Regions from separate parts of the Pseudoduganella sp. GW821-FHT12E03 genome, predicted to be linked through region 1. Evidence: riboswitches for the same ligand, from Rfam matches in the RefSeq annotation. Region 1 holds a riboswitch; the other holds the start of a gene.
What was found. A riboswitch is a leader RNA that binds a small molecule or an ion and turns the genes downstream of it on or off. The one in region 1 is predicted to bind glycine.

Region 2: linked by a shared signal. The riboswitch ahead of gcvT (glycine cleavage system aminomethyltransferase GcvT) and the one ahead of AC1RRC_RS16050 (hypothetical protein) in region 1 are both predicted to bind glycine.

The regions. Positions count from the first base shown of each region.
Region 1 is NZ_JBXAQJ010000005.1:564,638-572,676, forward strand. It holds gene AC1RRC_RS16030 (M20 aminoacylase family protein) at 124-1,320, shown strand; gene AC1RRC_RS16035 (NAD(P)-dependent oxidoreductase) at 1,321-2,211, opposite strand; gene AC1RRC_RS16040 (acyloxyacyl hydrolase) at 2,380-2,922, shown strand; gene AC1RRC_RS16045 (M4 family metallopeptidase) at 3,033-4,757, opposite strand; glycine riboswitch at 5,009-5,100, shown strand; gene AC1RRC_RS16050 (hypothetical protein) at 5,361-6,083, shown strand; gene AC1RRC_RS16055 (C39 family peptidase) at 6,111-6,701, shown strand; gene AC1RRC_RS16060 (M4 family metallopeptidase) at 6,747-8,039, opposite strand, start outside.
Region 2 is NZ_JBXAQJ010000002.1:626,394-634,432, forward strand. It holds gene gcvP (aminomethyl-transferring glycine dehydrogenase) at 1-1,784, opposite strand, end outside; gene gcvH (glycine cleavage system protein GcvH) at 1,946-2,329, opposite strand; gene gcvT (glycine cleavage system aminomethyltransferase GcvT) at 2,377-3,507, opposite strand; glycine riboswitch at 3,557-3,661, opposite strand; glycine riboswitch at 3,680-3,766, opposite strand; gene AC1RRC_RS06530 (ATP-dependent Clp protease proteolytic subunit) at 3,912-4,469, shown strand; gene AC1RRC_RS06535 (hypothetical protein) at 4,514-4,735, opposite strand; gene AC1RRC_RS06540 (DUF1631 family protein) at 4,870-7,860, shown strand.

The DNA of each region.
Region 1 (8,039 bases):
TTCCCTGGAAATACATCGATGAAACCGCCATCGTAAACCATTTTCAGCGCGCTCTCAGACTGCCCTTCCGCGCCCGGCGAGGCTACAATGCAAGGATAGCAACTGGCATGGTGGAGACCAGGTATGAAACTTGTAGAACCTATCATTGCATTTCAATCCGAACTGCAACAAATCCGGCGCGATATCCACGCGCACCCCGAACTTTGCTATGAAGAGCAGCGCACTTCCGACGTGGTGGCCGACAAGCTGGCGGAATGGGGCATCCCCGTCATCCGCGGCATGGGCACCACCGGCGTGGTCGGCATCATCAAGAGCGGCACGTCGGGCCGCGCGATCGGCCTGCGCGCCGATATGGATGCGCTGCCCATGCAGGAAATCAACACCTTCCCCCACGCTTCGCGCCACCCGGGCAAGATGCACGCCTGCGGCCATGACGGCCACACGGCCATGCTGCTGGGCGCCGCGCATTATCTGTCCCGGCACCGCGATTTCGACGGCACCGTGTACCTGGTGTTCCAGCCGGCCGAAGAAGGCGGCGCCGGCGCCCGCGCGATGATCAGCGATGGCTTGTTTGAACGCTGCCCGATGGATGCGATTTACGGCATGCACAACTGGCCGGGCGAAGCCACCGGCACCCTGAGCGTGACGGAAGGCCCGATGATGGCGTCCAGTAACGAGTTCCATGTGACGGTGCGGGGTAAAGGCGCCCATGCGGCGCAGCCGCACAACGGGATCGATCCCGTCATGGTGGCCGTGCAAATTGCGCAAGCATGGCAAACCATCATCACCCGCAATAAGAGCCCGCTGGATACGGCGGTGTTGTCGATCACGCAAATCCACGCCGGCAGCGCCACCAATGTCATCCCCGACGACGCCAAGCTGGTGGGCACGGTGCGCACCTTCACCACCCAAGTGCTGGATCTGATTGAAAGCCGCATGCGCGCGCTGGCCGAAGGCATTGCCGCCGGCTTTGGCGCGGAAGTCGATTTCACGTTCCGCCGCAATTACCCGCCACTGGTCAACCACGCGAAGGAAACCCGGTTCGCGGTGGAAGTCATGAAGTCGCTGGTGGGCGAAGACCGTGTCAACGACAAGGTCGAGCCGACCATGGGCGCGGAAGATTTCGCGTTCTTCCTGCAAGAAAAGCCGGGCTGCTATATCTTCATTGGCAACGGCGACGGCGACCACCGCGACGGTGGCCACGGGCTGGGGCCATGCGTGCTGCACAACGGCAGCTATGACTTCAATGACCAGTTGCTGCCGATCGGGGCGAGTTTCTGGGTCAAGCTGGTGGAAGCGTCGCTACCGAAAAACCAGTAATTACGGCAACTGGTCCGGGCCGCTGCCCACGCGGTGGCCCGTATTCAATTGTTCCAGCGCCAGCAGCGCCGCCGAATGGTCCGCATGCGGGAACACCTTCTCGATCGACTCATAACGCTGCGTCACCAGGTCCGTCACCGGCAACTCCACCCCCGCGTCGGCTGCCGCTGCCAGGATATTGTACTGGTCCTTCAACTGCGTCTTGACCTGCCCGCCCGGCATGAAATTACGCTCCAGCATGCGCTGGCCATGCACTTCCAGCACGCGGCTTTCCGCAAAGCCGCCACGGATCGCATCGCGCACGGCGGCCGGATCGGCCCCTGCCGCCTGCGCCAGCAACAGCGCTTCGGCCACGATATTGATGGTGCCGCCCACGATCAGCTGGTTGCACAGTTTCGATACCTGTCCGGCGCCGGCCGGCCCCACGCGGGTGGAGCGGCCCATGGCGGAAAACACCGGCTGCGCTTGCGCGTAATCGTCTTCGCCGCCACCGGCCATGATGGCCAGCGTTCCCGCCTGGGCGCCACCGACGCCGCCCGACACGGGCGCATCGATAAAGCGGCACCCCGCCGCGGTGAGGCTGCGGTGGAACGCCTGCGCTTCCGACTGGCGCGTGGAACTCATGTCGATCCACAGCGCGTTGGCCTTCAGCGACGGCAGCGCCGCATCGATCACGAGGCCGACCACCGGCCCCGCCTCCAGCATGGAAATCACGATATCGGCCGACGAGACGGCGTCGCCCAGGTCAGCGACGGGCATGGCGCCGAATTCAGCGAGCGGCTCGGCTTTGCTGGCCGTACGGTTCCAGACCGTGACGGCGTAACCGGCGTTGAGCAGGCGGCGCACCATGGGATCCCCCATCAAACCGATGCCGAGGAAAGTGATTTGCATTAGGATCTCCAAACAAGTTGAGAACAATGGGTGCCGGGCCTTCGGGCCGGGCATCCACATATCAGTATCTGGTCAGCATCTTAGCGCCACCGGATCGTTTTTGTGAATGTCGCTACAATGAGGGAATGCTATATAACTCGAGATATGGCATCGACTATGAAAGAGCCTATGCACACATTCAAACTTATCGCGGTTGCAAGCGCCATGCTGGCCATGCAATCCGCCCAGGCGGCACCCGATATCGACACGGCTTACACGGAATTTGGCAGCGGATCAAAGGTCCGCATGGTGCGCGCAGGCGTCACCTCCGACTGGAACACGCGCTGGTTCCAGTCCAACGGCACCCATGTCACGGCCTACTGGGATGCCAGCTTCGGCGCATGGCGGGGCACGCGGGCGCGCAATATTCCGGGCGCGCACCAGAACCTGGTGGACGTCGGCCTGACGCCGGTATTCCGCTTCCAGCGTGACGACGGCCTGGGATTATTTGCGGAAGCCGGTATCGGCATGCACCTGCTGTCCAAAAAATACGACAATAATGACGACCGGCTGTCGACCACTTTCCAGTTCGGCGACCATATCGGCGTCGGCTATGTGTTCAACAAAAACTGGGAAGTGGCGCTGAAGATGCAGCACTATTCCAACGGCGGCATCAAGAAACCCAACAGCGGCGTGGATTACGGCGTGGTGAAGGTGTCGTACCGCTTCTAGGCACCTGGATGAGGATGCCCGGCCTGAAGGCCCGGCGCCCATTTATAAAACTCAATAAAAAACCCTCCGCAAGCGCAAGCCTGCGGAGGGTTTTTATTTGCTGCTACGGCTTATTCAGCGACGTCGGTACCGACGTTGATGGCGGCGTAGGCACGCTGCACGGCTTTCGCTTCCGCGCTGTTGGCACCATACAGTTCCGTCGCGGCGGCCAGCACTTTGGTGCGGGCATCGGCATAGTTGGTCGACGACGTAAACTTGGTGGTCAGCGCCTTGAACCAGATGCGGTATGCCTTGTCCAGGCCGATGCCGGTCATGTTTTTCGGCGACTGGGTCAGGTACGGCGAGTAGTAGTCGCTGGACGTGGTGGCGCTGGAACCCTTGGCCAGGAAGTAGAACATGCGGTTGTTCGGGCCGCTGCTGTAGTGCACGTCCAGGCGTTTCAGCGACGAACTCCATGCATCTTTCGATGCGCCGTCTTTCGAAGGTTTGTACATCCAGCGCAGCGGATTGCCATCCTTCGAAATTTCCTTGCCGGTCATCCAGTCGTTGGCGCCAGGCGATGGCAGCGATGCGCCGGTGCCGCCGGCGCGGGCATAGGCTTCCACGGCTTCGCCAGCGATGTCCGATGCCGATTCATTCAGGCCGCCCGATTCGCCGCGGTAGGCCAGGTTGGACGTGGCGGCGGTGATGCCGTGGCCCATTTCATGGCCGATCACGTCGATCGAACCCAGGTTGTTGAAGTACGAACCGCCGTCGCCGATGTACATGCACTTGCAACCGTCGCTGTAGTACGCATTGTCATACGCGGTGTTGACGTGGGCCGCGATATAGGTGGCGGTATTGTTACCGTCCAGCGATTGCCAGCCCAGCACGTTCTTGTGCATGTCGTAGGTGTTCATCAAGCCCCACAGTGCGTTCACCGCGGCGGTCTGGCCGTTGGCGTTGGTGGTGCTGCCGCCGGCGATGTATTGCTGGCCATCGCCCCAGATATTGGTGGCGTTGGTGTACACGCTGCCGGCGCTGGTGGTGTGGTTGGCGTTGGTGATGGCCATGGCGCCGAAGGTGCCGCCGGTGCCGCGCGAACCATCGATCATCTTGTAGTTGGCGCCGTCATAGGTGGTGTTGATCGGCACCTGGCCGTTGTACTGGCTGTGGCCGGTGCCGATCACGGTTTGATGCATGTTCCACTGGTCGAGCACAGCGCCATTGGCCGCGTCCACGATGGTGTTGTGGAAGACCGGCTTGTTGCCATTGGCCTGGCGGGTCTGCACCAGGTACGCCAGCTTGTAGCTGTCCACCACGTCTTGCACGTCGGTCGCGTTCAGGTCCGCTTCGGCCTTGTTGGCGGCGCCGGCGACACGCACGGTTTTCATCACAGGGAAAATGATCAGTTCCGCGCTTGGCGGGTCGATCTGTACATTGTGGGAACCCACTTTGCCCAGCGCGACCTTGATGGCGTCCTGGCCGCTCATGGACGGCTTGGTGTTGATGCGCTTGGCGCTCAGGTCTTTGCGGCGCTCGGCAATCGATTCGCTGACGATGTTGCCGCCCGCATCGGAGACCACCACGGATTCGGATTCAAACACGCGCACACCCTTGTAGGTGTGGTTCAGGCGGCTGATGGCGTGGCCACGTTCGCCCGGGTGCTGGGAAGCGATGGCGAAACCATGGTCGGCATCCAGGCCATGTTTGCTGCGCTCACCATTCAGCGTGCTGACCAGGCGAGCCTTGTCTTGCTGGGAAAACGATGCCGGGGTGCCCATCATGGGCGCGGCGAATGCGGAACCTGCGATCGACACAATTGCTGCTGCAATCAGGGTCTTGCGAATTGCCATGGTTTCTCCGTTATAGATTTGGGTAGCGACGGCTACCTCGTGACCGCCACCTTACCGAAGCACCACAGGCCATGACAAAAAAATCGGGAATTACGACGAAAAGTGTGCACTTGTCTCAATTTGAAATTTTTTGTCGAACGTATCCATGTTTTTTTGTAGCGCGATACGGAAACAACGCAGCACTTGTGCGGTGTTGAATCATTCGTTCTGACTGGGCTATGCTGAATTAAGTAACCGGTGCAACACCGGTTGCAGCATAGTCGGGAGAGACCGGTCCACCATAGCCGGCGCCGAAGGAGCAACCGCCCCGGAAACTCTCAGGCCCATGAACCGGCTATGCTGATCAGAACTCTGAAGAGCCGCCCGGCCGCATGGCCATGGCGCACCGAAGGAGCAAGCGGCGCTACCGCCCGTGAATCTCTCAGGTCCGGAACAGAGGGGGCAACCGCTGTGCGTACGTCCTGTGCGCGCAGTTCTCAATCCATCTTGTGACGAAAGTCCGTGCCTTGACCGCATCGACCGCGTTTGCGCCGCGTTTTGCGCCGCGTTTTGCGCCACATTTTGCGGTGCGGGCCTCGTACACCCTGAAAAGGAGAAGCATCCATGCAGCACCAACGTTCCACCCGGCGTGCATTGCTGGCGCCATTGGCCTTGTTCACGATCCTGGGCCTGTCCGGCATACCCGCCATGGCGCAAAACGCCACGGCGATTGCCGCCAAAGACGGCGCATCGGCGCAAGCGGCGGCACAGCGCGACTTCGCGCAATTTGCCGCGTACCAGCTGCGCACCCGGCCCGGTGTCGCCCCGGTTGATTTCCCGCTCGAAATCGGCGACATGCAGGACTTGAAGGATGCTGTGATCGGCTACGGCTTTCCTGTCCATTCCGTGGAAGCCAAAGACATCGTCGCGGGCCGCGCGGATTTGCAGGCCATGGCCAAGCCTACCGGGCAGTGGCGCTTCATCGTCTCCGTGCGCGGCAAGCCGGTCGGCCTGGCGACCGTGGAGCAGGTCAACGGCCGCTATGAAACCGTTTCGTATGGCGCCGCCATCCTGGCAAAAGATGTCGATGCGTTGACGGCCCATCATGGCAATGCGGCGCGCAACAACCTGCGTTTCGTCCGCATTTACCAGGCGCGCGCCGACTTCCTGGAAGTCTCCGGTGAAGGCCGTACCCGTTATGCGCCACTGCATTCGGCACGCGAATCGCTGCTGCTGCAGGCGCGCGCAATGAAAACGGGTCAGGGCGACACGTCACTGATGGAAGCGTCCGAAGTGCTGCAGCCGCTGCGCGCAGCCGTCAAAGCCAACCTGGATGCGTTCCGCTGATCCTCATATCTGAATCTGGAGAGACCCATGAAATTGAAGCATCTCGCAATCGGCGCCGCCATGGCGCTGGCCATGCCGATGGCCATGGCGCAATGGCGCACCTTGTCCGTGCCGCTGACCACGCAGGAACACAGCCAGTGGTGCTGGTCCGCATCGAGCAAGGCAATTCTCAGCTATTACTGGGCCAATTACCCAAGCCAGTGCCAGATCGTGAACTGGGCGTATGGCTTGAACTACGCTTGCGGCAACAGCACGTTTAACTGGAACAGCAACGCCAACCAACCGAACTCCATGTATGGTTCATCCGGCAGCGTGCAAAACATCCTGGCCAATTGGAGCGTGCCAAACACCGCGATCAATAATTACCTGTCGTGGAACACCGTGGTTTCGGACATCAACGCCAACCGGCCGTTCGTGATCCGCTACGGCTGGACCGGTGGCGGCGGCCACATCATGGTGGGACGCGGCTATGAAACATATAACGGCGTCAATTACGTATACATCATGAACCCGTGGCCAGGCGAAGGACAAACCTGGCGCACCTATGCGTCGGCGGTCAGCGCGTCGGACCATAACTGGACCCATACGCAGCGCATGAATATCAGCCGCGCGAACTGACCTGTGCAAAAGCCGGCCCGGCATTGAGTGGGCTGGCTTTTGAAATTACTCAGCAATGTCGGTCCCAACATTGATGGCTGCATACGCCCGCTGCACCGCCTTCGCTTCAGCGCTGCTGGCGCCATACAGTTCTTGCGCCGCCGCCAGCACCTTGGCGCGCGCATCGGCGTAATTGGTCGACGAGGTGAATTTGGTGGTCAGTGCCCGGAACCAGATGCGGTAAGCCTTGTCCAGGCCAATGCCCGTCATCGCCAGCGGGGCTTTGGTCAGGTACTTCGAATAGTATTCGCTGGTGGTGCTGGCATTGGAACCCCTGGCCAGGAAGTAGAACATGCGGTTGTTCGGGCCACTGCTGTAGTGCACATCGAGGCTTTTCAGCGTCGTACTCCACGCGTCCGGGCTCTTGCCATCTTTGCTCGGCTTGTACATCCAGCGCAGCGGCTGGCCACTTTTTGAAATCTCCTTGCCCACCATCCAGTCGTTGATGCCGGGCGACGGCAGCACGGCCCCCTTGCCGCCAGCGCGCGCATAGGCTTCCACGGCTTCGCCGGCGATATCGGATGCCGACTCGTTCAGGCCGCCGGATTCACCGGTATAGAGCAGGTTGGAGGTGGCGGCCGTGATGCCATGGCCCATTTCATGGCCAATCACGTCGATGGCGCCCAGATTGTTGAAATACGTGCCACCATCGCCGATGTACATGCATTTACAGTTACCGGAGTAGTAGGCATTGTCATAGGCGGTGTTGACGTGGGCGGCGATGTACGTCGCCGTATTGTTACCATCCAGTGACTGCCAGCCCAAGACGTTCTTGTGCATGTCATACGTGTTCATCAAGCCCCACAAGGCATTCACTGCCGCGGTCTGGCCATTGGCGTTGGTGGTGCTGCCACCAGCAATGTATTGCTTGCCGTCTCCCCAAGTGTTACTGGTGCTGGTGTACATGCTGCCGGCGCTGGTGGTGTGGTTGGCATTGGTGATGGCCATGCCGCCAAAGGCGCCACGCGCGCCGCGGCTGCTGTCCAGCAGGCGGTACGTGGCGCCGCTCAAGGTGGTGTTGATGGCGACGGTGCCGCTGTACTGGCTGTTGCCGGTGCCGGCCACGGTCTGCAGCATATTCCATTGCCGCAGCACGCTGCCGTCTTCCGCGCTGACGATGGTGTTGTGATATCGCGGCTGGTCGCCGTTGGCCAGGCGCGTTTGCACCAGGTAGGCCAGCTTGTAGCCATCGACCACGTCCACCACGTCGAGCGCATTGAGTTCGCTCTCAGGTTTGTTCTCCGTACCCGCTAGGCGGACGGTCTTGATGAGCGGGTAAATGATCAGCTCCGCGCTGGG
Region 2 (8,039 bases), on a different contig from region 1:
CCACGCGACTGGTGGTACTTCTGGATCACCAGCAGGCCGGCGTATTCGCCCTGCGAACCGGCGTTCGGCTGCAGTGAGACGGCGGCGTAGCCGGTCACGGCGCACAGCATGTCTTCCAGCTGGCCGATCATTTCGCGGTAGCCGACGGTCTGGTCGTTTGGCGCGAACGGGTGGATGGTCGAGAATTCAGGCCAGGTCACCGGGATCATTTCGCTGGTGGCGTTCAGCTTCATGGTGCACGAACCCAGCGGGATCATGGTGCGGTCCAAGGCGAGATCCTTGTCGGCCAGGCTGCGCAGGTAGCGCAGCATTTCCGTTTCGGAGTGGTAGCGGTTGAAGATCGGGTGCGTCAGGTAAGCGGACGAGCGGCCCAGCGCTTCGTTGAAACCACGCTCGATGGACGCTTCCACGGTGTCGAAGTCCGGCGCGGTCGCCGAAGAATTGATGCCGGCGGCAAAGATGGTCCACAGCGTGGCGATGTCGTCACGGGTGGTGGTTTCGTCCAGCGACACGCCGACGTGGTGCGCGTCGATCTTGCGCAGGTTGACGCCGTTGGCGACAGCGGCCGCGTGCAGCGCGTCGGCATTGGTGGTCTTGACGGTGATCGTGTCGAAGTACGAATCGTTCGACAGGCTGTAGCCCAGGGCTTTCAGGTTGGACGCCAGGATGCCGGTGAAGCGGTGCACGCGCTTGGCGATTTGCAGCAGGCCGGCAGGGCCGTGGTAGACCGCGTACATCGACGCGATGACGGCCAGCAGCACTTGCGCGGTGCAGATGTTCGACGTGGCTTTTTCGCGGCGGATGTGCTGCTCGCGGGTTTGCAGGGCCAGGCGGTAAGCCTTGTTGCCTTGCTGGTCGATGGTCACGCCGACCAGGCGGCCTGGCATCGAACGCTTGTATTCGTCGCGGGTCGCCAGGTAGCCGGCGTGCGGGCCGCCAAAGCCCAGCGGTACGCCGAAGCGCTGCGAGTTACCGACGACCACGTCGGCGCCCCATTCGCCCGGTGGCGTCAGCATGGTCAGGGCCAGCAGGTCGGCGGCCACCACCACCATCGCGCCGGCGGCTTTGACGGTTTCCACGGCGGCGCGGTAGTCGCGCACCACGCCGTTCACGCCAGGGTATTGCAGCAGCACGCCGAAGGCGCCAGTGACACCGGCCAGTTCCGACGGATCAAAGGTGCGCACTTCGATGCCCAGCGGGGTGGCGCGGGTCTGCACCACTTCCAGGGTTTGCGGCAGCACGTCGTTGGCGACGTAGAACACGTTCGACTTCGACTTGCCCACGCGCTGGATCAGGGTCATGGCTTCGGCGGCGGCGGTGCCTTCGTCCAGCATCGACGAGTTGGCGATGCTCATGCCGGTCAGGTCGGTCACCACTTGCTGGAAGTTCAGGATGGCTTCCAGGCGGCCTTGCGAGATTTCCGGCTGATACGGGGTGTAGGCGGTGTACCAGGCCGGGTTTTCGAAGATGTTGCGCAGGATAACGCCCGGGGTGTGGGTGTTGTAGTAACCCTGGCCGATCAGGGACTTCAATACCTTGTTCTGGCCGGCGATGGCTTTGAGTTTCGCCAGCGCTTCGGTTTCAGGCAGCGAGTCGGTGAACTGGCCCAGTGGCAGGGTGTTCTTGTTGCGGATCGATGGCGGCACGATGGCATCGATCAGCGCGGCGCGCGAGGCGTAGCCCAGCACGTCGAGCATTTGCTGCTGCTCGGCGGCGTCCGGGCCAATGTGGCGGGCGATGAATGCATCGCGGGCTTCGAGTTGGGTCAGGCTGGTACGGGTCATGATAGCGGGGGCAGATGAGATAAATACGTTGGGCGGGCTTTACAAAACCGCAGGGCCGCCGGGGCGGTGCATGCGGTTCGAGGCGTTTCGGCGGCTTTGTAAAGCCTGCTGAACGGGGACCGCAAAAAAATGGCGCCCGCGGTCAGGCGGGCGCCATGGTATTAACCTTCGGTGGTCTTGCCGTAAGCGGCAGCGTCCAGCAAGCCGTCGATGGCGGCGGCGTCGGATGGCTTGATCTTGAACAGCCAGTTGGCGTAGGCGTCCGCGTTGATCGATTCAGGCGAATCCACTACCGCGTCGTTGACGGCGATGACTTCGCCGGACACTGGTGCGTAGATGTCGGAAGCGGCTTTCACGGATTCCACCACGGCGGCGTCGTCGCCGGCGGTGTAGGTGTTGCCGACTTTCGGCAGTTCGACGAACACGATGTCGCCCAGCGCGTCCTGCGCGAATTCGGTGATGCCGACGGTCAGGGTGCCGTCCGCTTCAGCACGTACCCACTCGTGGGATGCGGTGTACTTCAGGTCTGCAGGAATGTTGCTCATATTGGCTCCAATAGGGTTGTTGTTCGTGTTTGAGGTGCTGACCCGTGTCAGGCAGCGAGGATTTTACCGTTACGGACGAAAGGCAGCTTGACTACCGTGGCGGCCAGCTTCTTGTCGCGGATTTCCACGTGCACGGTGTCGCCGACATTCACGCCCATCGGCACGCGCGCCAGGGCGATCGCTTGCTGCATGGTTGGGGAGAACGTGCCGGACGTGATTTCGCCGGTGTCGCCATTGGCGGCGACGATTTTCTGGTGCGCGCGCAGCACGCCGCCTTTTTCACGCAGGATCAGGCCGACGAATTGGGCGTTCTGGCCTTTGGCTTGCAGGGCGGCCTTGCCGACGAAGTCGCGCTCGGACACCAGGTCGATGGTCCAGGCCAGGCCTGCGTCCAGCGGGTTCACGGATTCGTCCATATCCTGGCCGTACAGGTTCATGCCGGCTTCCAGGCGCAGCGTGTCGCGCGCGCCCAGGCCTGCCGGCTTCACGCCCGCGGCCACCAGGGCGTTCCACAGCGCTTCGGCTTTGCTTGCCGCGACGCCGATTTCAAAGCCGTCTTCGCCGGTGTAGCCGGTGCGTGCCACCATCGCCTCGCCGAACGGCGTGTCTTGCACGAAGGCGACGTTGAATGGCTTCATTTCGCCCGTGGCGGCTTGCGAGCCGGGAATCACTTCCCATACCTTGGCGCGGGCGTTCGGGCCCTGCACGGCGATCAAGGCCATCGGTGCGCCTTCAGCCGTGTCGCCATCGCGGCGCTGGGTGATCGTCAGGCCGGCGCCGGTCTGGTCGTTGTGCGCTTGCATCCAGGCCACGTCCTTGGCGGCGGTGCCGGCGTTGACCACGAGGCGGAACCATTCTTCGTTGATGAAGTAGACGATCAAGTCGTCGATCACGGTGCCTTCAGGATTGAGCATGCACGAGTACAGGGCCTTGCCCGATACCTGCAGCTTGTCGACGTTGTTGGCCAGCAGGCCGCGCAGGAAGCCGCGCACATTGGCGCCCTTGATGTCGACCACGCACATGTGGGCCACGTCGAACATGCCGACGTCGGTGCGCACCGCGTGGTGTTCTTCGATTTGCGAGCCGTAGTTGACGGGCATGTCCCAGCCGCCGAAATCGACCATGCGGGCGCCAAGTGCGCGGTGGGCGTTATTGAGGGGAGTCGACTTCAAGGTCATGTTTGGTCCAATGATCAAAAGGAGTTATAAGGCACGGCAATGCCGTACTTCGAACCCCTCTGTCCTTGGTACCTGAGAGATAGCAAACGGATGGTTTGCACGCCCCTTCGGTGGGCCGTTTCAGAACGAACGGCCGCTCTCCAGAGTTTAACCGGCTGCGCCGTGCGCCGCTGGCCCCTGACCGGTCCTTTTGCCTGAGAGTTTTTGGGTAGTGCCCCTTCGGCGGCAGCGGGCTGCTGCGCTCTCCCGATCAAGACTGTCGACTATATGCCAGATGGTCACTCATGTCAATCTTGCAGGCCCTGGCGGGGCCGCCGATTACTCATGCGCACGAATGAATTCAGTGCGCGGGAGGGGGCCGCTCCTTTGCTAAAATTGTCGTAATTAAAACAACGAGGCCAACCATGGACCAGCATGAAAAATTTGACGGGCACGCGTGGTTCACGCTGTCCGGCGACGTCAACAGCGATATGGTGCACCGCATGTTCGATGCGGTCGCCGATATGACGGAAGACATGGTGACCGACGCGCACGTGTTGCTGCAATCGAATGGCGGCTATGTCAGCGACGGTATCTGCCTGTACAACTACCTGAGCAAGCTGCCGATCCGTTTTCATTTCTATAACGCGGGCGCGGTCGCTTCGATTGCCGTGATCGTGTTTTTGGCGGGGCAAAAGCGCTATGCCAGCAGCACCGCGCGTTTCATGGTGCATAAGTCGCACGCCAGCGCGCCGTCCGGCGCCAGGCCGGAAGCGCTGCGCATTATCGTCGAGGGCTTGCAGGCCGACGATGCGCGGACCGAGGAAATCCTCCGGAATCACGTGGAATTGTTGGACGAGCAATGGCAAATCCATAATTATTCGGACTTGCACTTGACGGCCAGGCAGGCTGCCGAAGTCAAGATGGTGAATAAAGTCATGGATTTTGCGCCGCCCAAAGGGCGCCGCGTGACGAATATCTGAACCGGGCGGCCGGGCCGCCCATGTCTTTCCGGTTAACTTTCCGGTCAGCGCCCCCTGGCCCCGTTGCGGTGCGTACTGCGGGCGCTGATCCGGTTGGCGCGGCGGCTTTCCTCGGCCCGCACATCTTCGCGCCGGGCGCCCTGGTGATCCTGCGGCGAAACCGATACCGATCCTTTAGTTCCTGACTGCCGGCTGATGCCGCCACCTTGCTGCGGCGTCTCCTGGCTGCCCTGATAATCTTGTCTGGTTTTTACCTTGGGTTGCATGATTTAATCCCTTCAGGTTGAGACAGTCCGGCAAAAAAACTACCGATTATTGACTTGTAGCTATTGCCTTGTGGCAATAGTGTGCAAGAATATGGGTGTGGCAATCCGCCGTTCCCACCAAATCAGGTTAGACCATGCAATCAGATCAGACAAATCCTGCCGTGCCCAAGAAAGCGGTGACGCCGCGGCATGCGTTGCTGGAAAACCTGATCGACATCGTCCACCGGCACGTCAGCGAACAATTCCTGGACTTTACGACGCGCGTCGCGTCGGCTTTGATCGATGGCGATCTCGAGGCCGACATACGCGTGTTGCAGGCGCGCTTGCGCGCCGGCAACCTGCTGCGCAGCGGCCATTACGGCTATCTCAGCCTGGTCAAGAAAGAACTGGAAAAAGCGCTACGCCACGAAATCGCGGAACTGGCGCCGGGCCAGAAGGCCAGGCCGAAGCAGGTTGCGCAATCGCTGTCGCTGGTGTCCATGGAAGAAATGGATACCAAGGTGGCGATGGGCGCGGTGGCTAAAGCGTTCGAAGTGCAGTATGCCGATGCACTGGCCACCCTGAATGTGCGGCTGGCGTTCTTGCTGGACCGTGACATTTTACGCATCAACCAGAACCCGTTCCGTCCGGAAGTGATGCTGGGGGCAATGCAGCAGGCATGGCTGGCGTTCAATCCCGATGAAGAGGCGGAAGAGTTGTTGCTGGCGCTGCTGAAACCGGACTTGTTCCTGCAGTTGTCGCCCATGCTCGAAGAATTGAACGACACCTTGCAGCGCAAGGCGGCCCAGCCTGGTTCGGTGGACAGTTATAAGACCCGCAAGGCCGATTCGCATGACGCCAGCAGCGCCAGTCCGGCGCGTCAGCGCAAGCAGCAGGCGGAGCTGGCCCAGCAATTGCGCCAGTTCTTTGGTGGGGCACAGGAACCGGGCGCCGATCCGGCGTTGCTGATCCCGGATTTGCCGGATATCGCCAACCTGAAGGCGGGATCGTGGGCGCAAGGGCCGGCGCAAAACTTCCAGGGCGATGGCAACAACCCGGCGGCGCAGCAGGCGGCGCAGGCGGCGGCCAAGCAGCCGCTGTTTAACTTCCTGTCGCAGGTGCAGCAGGGTGGTTTGGCGACGGCTGGCATGGCGGGCACGGTAGCCTCGGGCATGCAGGGGGGAATTCCGGGCACTGCGCCGGGCGCCATTTCCGGGGGAATGCCAGGTGCGGTTCCGGTCAGCGTGCACGGTGGAATTCCCGGCGCGATGCCAGGCCCGTTCGCGGGCGCGATGGCGCCAGTCCTGGTGAATGGCGGCGGCATGCCCGCCGGCGGGGCGCGCGCGTATATGCCGGGCGGATTCGCGTTGCCGCCGGGTGTGGCGGCGCAGTTCGGCGGCGCAATGGTGGCGACTGGCGCGGCCGGCGCTGCAGGAGTTGCTGGAGTGGATGCCGGCGTGGCGGCGGGTGGCGCGACAGGTATTGCGACAGGTATGGCGACAGGTATGGCGCCGGCTGTGCCGCAGGGCGCAGGCACGGGCTGGTTGCCGGCGGGGGCGTTTTTTGCTGTCCCCGGCGTCGGGATGGCGGGGCAGGGCGGGATGGATCTGGCGGCAGCCGGCGTGGCGCCGGCTGGGATGGGTGCGCCCGCGGCTGCCGGAATGGCCGTGGGGTATGTGCCGGCATCCGCCATGATGGCGGGGGGCATGGGCGGCGGCATGCCTGGCGGGATGGCCGGCCCTGCTGGGCTTCCCGCCGGCGGCTCCGGCTTGCTGGCCTTGCTCAATGCGCAGGGCGGACTGCCCGGCGCCGTGCCGGCCACGGATGGCGCTGCCGCGGGTGCCGCGGGAATGACCGGCATGGCCGGATTGGCGGGATTGGGCGCCGCGCCCAATGTGTTTTACCTGCCCAGCATCAAGCAGCAGGCGCCGCAAGGCGCTTTGAGCCGCGCCGACGAAAGCACCATCGACTTGCTGTCGGCGGTGTTTGACACCGTGTTCCGTGATCAAAATATATCGCAGGAAATCCGCGACCTGATGCGCTTCCTGCAAATCCCGGTGTTAAAGGCCGCATTGGTTGACAAGGATTTCTTCTTCCAGGATGGCCACCCGGCGCGGCGCCTGATCGACTTGCTGTCGCGCATGGGTTGGGAGCAGCGCAAGAGTCCGGACGATCCCTTGTTCCAGGCCATGCAGCGCAGCGTGGAGCGTGTCGGCCGCGACCATGACCATGAGTTGAGCGTATTTACGGAAGCGGTCAACGAACTGGAAGCGTCGCTGAAGGCCGATGAAACGGCCGAGGCCACCGCCATGGCGGCGCCGATCGCGGCGGCGCTGAAACAGGAAAAAATGGCGGAAGCGGCCAGGTCGGCAAAAAATGCCGTGGCGCTGCGCATCGGTACCGGCGAAGTGGTGGCGGTGGTGGAAGCGTTCCTGGAAAACCGCTGGATCAATGTCCTGACACTGGCGTACAGCGTGGAAGAGGAAAAGCCGGGCGCCGTGAAACACGCGACGCAAACCATGGACGACTTGATCTGGAGTGTCAAACCGAAGATTACGCCGGACGAACGCAAGCAATTGATCGGAAAGTTGCCAAAACTGTTGTCGACGCTGAACAAGTGGCTCGACATCATCAAGTGGCAGGACGCCGAGCGCCTGCAATTCTTTGCCGAACTGGCCGAATGCCACGCTTCGATCGTGCGTGCGCCACTGGAAGTGTCGCCGGACCGCCAGGTGGAACTGGCGATGGAAGCGGCGCAAAAAGCGGCGGAACGGCGCCAGGAACTGGCGGCGCAAGCCGCTGCGCGCGCGCAGGCGGCGGCAGCGCCGCCGCCGCAGGATGATGACGCCGTGGTCGAAGTGGACAGCCTGGCCCGTGGCGACTGGCTGGAGTTCGACCAGGACGATGGCAGCCAGCGCAAGGTGAAACTGGCCTGGATCAGCCCCCGGAAAACCCTGTATATCTTTTCAACGCACTCCCGGCAGGAAGCGTTTTCGTTGTCGGGCGAAGCGATGGCGCAGAAATTCCGCGACGGCCAGGTGCGCGTGTTCCGCACCGAGGGGCTGGTGGGCCGGGCGCTGTCGCAGGCGATGGGGCAGGTCGCCGTCAACGACGAGGACATGGCGGCGCCGGGCGCCGCCGCGTGAACCGAACGAGGTCGTGAACAGGTCGGGAGCGGCAACCTCGTAGGGCGGTTTCCGCATTGGCGGAAGCCGCCATGTGTGCGCCATCGCTAGCGCATGCAGCACCTGTCAGCACGCAATGGCGGCAAGCCTGGGGCTTACCGCCCTACGATGTCCGGCAGACCGATTTATTCACAACCTCG